Regions from separate parts of the Micromonospora sp. DT63 genome, predicted to be linked through region 1. Evidence: riboswitches for the same ligand, from Rfam matches in the RefSeq annotation. Region 1 holds a riboswitch; the other holds the start of a gene.
What was found. Region 1 has a riboswitch for thiamine pyrophosphate ahead of ACLQ27_RS30710 (ECF transporter S component). Riboswitches for the same ligand answer to the same signal wherever they lie in the genome.
Positions count from the first base shown of each region.

Region 2: it holds a riboswitch for thiamine pyrophosphate, as region 1 does, so the genes downstream of both, thiE (thiamine phosphate synthase) here and ACLQ27_RS30710 (ECF transporter S component) in region 1, are expected to answer to the same signal.

Region 1 is NZ_JBNCKQ010000013.1:14,238-17,098, reverse strand. Features, by position in the region: gene ACLQ27_RS30715 (ABC transporter ATP-binding protein) at 1-1,044, opposite strand, end outside; gene ACLQ27_RS30710 (ECF transporter S component) at 1,183-1,770, opposite strand; TPP riboswitch at 1,848-1,952, opposite strand; gene ACLQ27_RS30705 (alpha/beta fold hydrolase) at 2,060-2,861, shown strand, end outside.
Region 2 is NZ_JBNCKQ010000002.1:576,998-579,858, reverse strand. Features, by position in the region: gene ACLQ27_RS09455 (ThuA domain-containing protein) at 1-1,117, opposite strand, end outside; TPP riboswitch at 1,408-1,517, shown strand; gene thiE (thiamine phosphate synthase) at 1,512-2,135, shown strand; gene thiO (glycine oxidase ThiO) at 2,132-2,861, shown strand, end outside.

The DNA.
Region 1 (2,861 bases):
CTGGTGCTCCGGGTCCTGGAAGACCGACCCGATCCGTCGGGCCAGCGCGGGCGCTCGCCAGCGGTGCGGGGGAGCGCGGTGGTCCGCGCCGGCCAACTCGGCCGAGGCGGTGACGCGGCCGACGCCCGGTTTGAGCAGACCGCCGAGCAGCAGCGCCAGGGTGGACTTGCCGGCGCCGTTGGGCCCGCGTACGGCGAGTGCCTCTCCGGCGCGTACCGCCAGGTCGGTGGGGCCCAGCCGGGGCGGCAGGCCGAGCCGGTCGGCGGTGAGCAGCAGGTCGCCGGGGGTGGCGGCGGCCGTGCGGGGCGCGATGGAGTGACCGGGCACCCAGACGCCCTCGGCGGCGAGGGCGGCGCCGTGCGCGGCGAAGACCGCGTCGGGCGTCCCGTCCGCGCGGACCCCGCCGCCGGGCTCCAGGACGACCACCCGGTTCACAAGTGGCAGTGCCTCGGCGACCCGGTGTTCGACCAGGATCACTGTGGTGTCGGCGTCCAACGCGCCCGTCACCGCGCCCCGGACCAGCGCGGCTCCGTCCGGATCGAGGTTGGCGGTCGGCTCGTCGAGCAGCAGCAGCCCGGGCCGCAGGGCCAACGCGCCGGCCAGAGCCAGGCGTTGCTGCTCGCCGCCGGAGAGCGCGGCAGTGCTGCGGTCCCGGGGATACGGGAAACCGACCCGCCGCAGCGCCTCGTCGACCCGGGGCCAGATCTCGTCCGTCGGTACGCCCCGGTTCTCCAGCCCGAACGCGACGTCGTCGCCGCTGCGCGCCATCACCAACTGGGTCTGCGGGTCCTGAAAGACGATGCCGACCCGTTCCCGCGCCTTGCGGGGGTCGAGCCCGTCGATCTCGACGGTGCCCTCCTGCTCACCGGAATCGTCGGGCAGCAGCCCGGCCAGCGCGCTGAGCAGTGTGCTCTTGCCGGCCCCCGAGGGCCCGAGCAGCAGCACCCGCTCCCCGGCCTCGACCCGCAGATCCACTCCGCGCACAGCCCAGGCCCGCCGCCCGGCATGCCGCCAGCCGAACCCCCGCAGCAGCACCCCGCCCACCCGACACCCCCTTCCAACCACTCCCGGCCGTCTTCCCCGGCTCTTCCCGGCCGTCTTCCCGCCGGTGATCAAGAGGTTTGCGGCAGAAATCCGGCTTCCATTGACGCGAACCTCTTGATCACGGGGACGGTTGCGCCCTCAGATGAGGGCGCGGTCCCGGCCTACCGGGAAGCGGTCCAGCGCACCGGTGTTGGCCAGGGCGCGGGTCAGCAACCAGCCGCCCACGCCGGCGATGATCGTGGCGCTGACGATGGTGAGCAGGGCGTACGGGATGCGGTAGTCGCCCAGCGCGTAGTCGACGTTCCAGACGAAGAAGTCGAACAGCGCCGCGCTGAGACCGGTCAACGCGCCGGCCAGTACGGCGGTCGGCAGCCGGAACGACCGGTACCGGAAAGCGGCGAACGCCAGCTCGGCCCCGATGCCCTGCACGATGCCCTGGGGGATCACCGTGCCGGCCCACTGGCTGCCCAGCAGCGCGGAGACGACCGCGGCCACCGTCTCGCAGTAGAGCGCGGCGCCGGGCTTGCGGATGACCAGGCCGCCGACCACGGCCGGCAGCAGCCAGACACCGTAGATCAGCGTCTGTGCCGGCGGGAAGAAGGCGAACGCGCCCTCGGTGGCGCTCCAGACCAGGCCCCAGGCCCAGAAGATGACGCCGAAGGCGACCGCGATCACCGAGGCGACCACGATGTCGATGGTGCGCCAACGGCTTGTGGTGTTGTCCATGCTGTGCTCCCAGTTCAGTGGAACGAACCAGGAGAAGACGCACGCCGCGCGTCCGGTGGCACCGGACCCACGGCGCGGCTGGAGGTCGACCGAACTCCCTGCGCTGGCATTACCCAGATCAGGTTCGAGGGTCTGCGGGCGTGCCCGCACTCTCAGCGCTGTGCGCTCCCCTGTCGGATGTGAAGTTGTCTCGCTGACGCTAGCACCGACCAGGGGTAACAGCCCAGCAGGGCATCCGACCGCCCGCGCAGCCGGGCCGGCGTCCCGCCGCCTGGGTAGGCTGACGATCATGCAGGTCGACGCGCGAGGTCTCACGTTCGAGGTACGCACCGGCGGCCCCTCCGACGGCGTCCCCGTCCTCCTGCTGCACGGCTTCCCGCAGCACAGCGGGGAGTGGGACGAGGTCGTGCCGGCACTGCACGCCGCCGGGCTGCGCACGTACGCGCTGGACCAGCGGGGCTACTCGCCGGGTGCCCGGCCGGAGGCGGTGTCCGCGTACCGGGTTCCCGAACTGGTCGCCGACGTGGTGGCGGTGCTCGACGCGCTCGGTGTGGACGCCGTCCACCTGGTCGGCCACGACTGGGGCGCGATCGTGGCCTGGGCGGTGGCCGCCGCGCACCCCGAGCGGGTCCGTACGTTGACCGCGGTGTCCGTGCCGCACCCGGCGGCCATGGCGCACGCCCTGAGCACCGACCGGGAACAGAAGGCCCGCTCGTCGTACATCGCGCTGTTCCGCAAGCCGGGCAAGGCCGAGAAGGTGCTGCTCGCGTGGCACGCGACGGCGCTGCGCAAGATGCTCGGCGGGGTGGGCGACGCCTCCCGGGTGGACCGCTACGCCGACCCGATGCGGGCGCCGGGCGCGCTCACCGCCGCCCTGAACTGGTACCGGGCCATGTCCCGCGCCGACCTGGCCGCTGTCGGTCCGGTCGCCGTACCCACCACGTACGTCTGGAGCGACCGGGACATCGCCATCGGACGACCCGCCGCCGAGGCGTGCGCCGCCAACGTCACCGGCGACTACCGCTTCGTACCGCTGCCCGGGGTGAGCCACTGGATTCCGGACGCCGCACCCGCCGCGTTGGCCGAGGCGG
Region 2 (2,861 bases), on a different contig from region 1:
AGTAGAGATACACCCACTTGTTGGTGGCGAAGTCCGGGTCGAGCCGGATGCCGATGAGGCCGTCCTCGTTGCCGGTGAAGACGTCCAGGTCGACGGCGGTGACGGTGCTGCCGGTGTCGGGCTTGATGATCTGCACCCGGCCGTCGCGCTCGATGTAGAAGACCCGCCCGTCGGGCGCGATGTCCAGCTCCATCGGATTACTGGTGTTGCTGTCCAGGGTGATCTTCTCGAAGCTGGAGGTCTTCGATGCGCCGCAGTCGGCGTCGATCACGCCGGCCGCCGTCTGGATGCCGCCGAGCAGGTGCTTGAGGAACTCGGGCTCGGCGTACGACTCGCGGGTGTGCCCGCCGCCGGTGTACCAGGAGCGGCCACCGTCGAAGTCCTGGCACCACGCCGTCGGGTGGTCGGCGCCCATCGCGCCGGCGCCCGGGGTGTAGCTCTTCTCGTCCAGGCTGGCCAGCACGTGCACGTCCGGCCGCGGGTTGGTCTGGAAGTTGTACCACTCGTCGAACCGGGACCAGCGGTCCGGCAGGTCGGCGGTGGACGGGTGGGCGTGGTCCTCCACCTTGACGGTGGCCTGCTGGTTCTGCGGGTGGTTGGCGAAGTACGCGCCGACCAGGTCGCCGTACCAGGCCCAGCTGTACTCGGTGTCGGAGGCGGCGTGGACACCGGCGTAACCGCCGCCGGCCCGCACGTAGCGCTCGAAGGCCGCCTGCTGGTCGGCGTCGAGGACGTCACCAGTGGTGGAGAGCCAGATCACGGCCTTGTACTTGGCGAGGTTGGCGTCGTTGAACGCGGCGCCGTCCTCGGTCGTGTCCACAGTGAACCCGTTGGCCGCGCCGAGCTGCTGGATCGCGGCGATGCCGGTGGGGATGGAGTCGTGCCGGAAGGCGGCGGTCTTGGAGAAGACCAGGACGGAATAGGGGTCGGCCGCTGCGGCCTTCGGTGCCTTCGGCACCGCCTGGGAGAGCGGAGCCGCGACCGGCACGTCTCGCGCGGGGATCTGCGCTGCGGCCGGAGCCGCCTGCGCCGGCGACCCGAGCAGGGTCGTCGAGGCTAGCGCGAGGGACAGCAGGGTAGCGGTGAGTGGTAAACGGGCACGACGAGAACGGGACACGCCGCCTCCAATGTCGCGGTGGACAGGAATCGCGGGGGCCGGCTGCCGAAGACCGTCCCGGATGGAGCCGGTGGGGACGCCGTGCCAGGGCGTCCACGCCGGCATTTTGTCGAATCGCTGAACAAATTAATTCTGGTGTATCGATGTCGGGCAAGATGCCGGCTGGTAACGGTTCTGCAACGGCGGGCGACATTCCGAACAGGACCGGAGAAAGTACCCCATCGATGGAGTGGTGTCCGGCCGGCGGCCAGTCCCTTGGCAGACCGGCGGAACTGTCGTACGGTGACACGCAAGTAACCCACGGGAGCCCGGTGTACCGGGCTGAGAGGGGGGCTGACAGCCCCCGACCGTTGAACCTGATCCGGGTAATGCCGGCGCAGGGAGGAGCGTTGCCGTGCCGTCCCTTGGACGACTGCATCTCGTCACCGACACCCGACCCGGGCGCGACCCACTCACCGTGGTCCGGGCCGCCCTCGCGGCGGCCCGCGCCGACCTCGTCGTACAGGTCCGGGTGGAGGACTCCGCCACCGACCGCGAGGCGTACGACCTGGCGGGCCGGGTGCTGGCGCTCTGCGCGCCGTACGGGGCGACCTGCCTGGTCAACGACCGGCTGCACGTGGCGCTCGCGGTGGGCGCCGCCGGTGGGCACGTCGGGGCCGACGACCTGCCGGTCGCCGCCGCCCGGCACGTGCTCGGCCCGACCGGCGTGCTCGGGGCCACCGCCCGCGAGCCCCGGACCGCGATCGAGGCGGTCGTCGCCGGCGCCAACTACCTGGGCGTCGGCCCGTGCCACACCACCAGCACGAAGACCGGTCTGCCGGATCCCATCGGGCCCTCGGGCGTCCGCGACGTCGCCGACGCCGTCGACGTGCCGGTCATCGCGATCGGCGGGGTGACCGCCGACCGGGTGCCCGCGTTGCGGGCCGCCGGGGCGTACGGGGTGGCGGTGGTCGGTGCGCTCTCCGGCGCCGCCGACCCCGCGCGGGCGACCGTCGACCTGCTGCGGGCGCTGGCGTGACGCGCACCGATCTGGCGGTGGTCGGTGCGGGCCCGATCGGACTGGCCATCGCGTGGCGCTGCGCCGTCCGGGGATTGCGCGTCGAGGTGCACGACCCCGCCTCCGGGTCGGGGGCGTCGGCAGTCGCCGCCGGCATGCTCTCCCCGGTCGCCGAGGCGTACTTCGGTGAGCGGCAGCTGACCGAGCTGCTGGTGGCGTCCGCCGCCCGCTGGCCCGGGTTCGCCGCCGAGCTGACCGAGGCGAGCGGCACCGAGATCGGCTACCGGACCGAGGGCACCCTGATGGTCGGGCTGACCGGCGACGACCTGGCCGAGGCACGCCGGCTCTGGGCGTACCAACAGGGGTTGGGTCTGCCGGTGACGCCGCTGCGCCCGAGCGAGCTGCGCGACAGCGAACCGGCGCTGGCCCCGCGGGTGCGCGGCGGCGCGCTCGCGCCCACCGACCACCAGGTCGATCCCCGGCTGCTGGTGCCGGCGCTGCGCACGGCCGCGCGGCGGGCCGGCGCGGTGCTGGTGCCGCAGCCGGTCCGGCGGCTGTCCGACGTGGACGCGGGGGTCACCGTGGTCGCCGCCGGCTGCGGGGCCGCCGCGCTCACCGGCCTGCCCGTGCGGCCGGTGAAGGGCCAGATCCTCCGGCTGCGCGCGCCCGGCGGCGTCGCACCGGGCTTCCGGCACGTGATCCGGGGGTACGCCGACGGCGAGCACGTCTACCTGGTGCCCCGCGCCG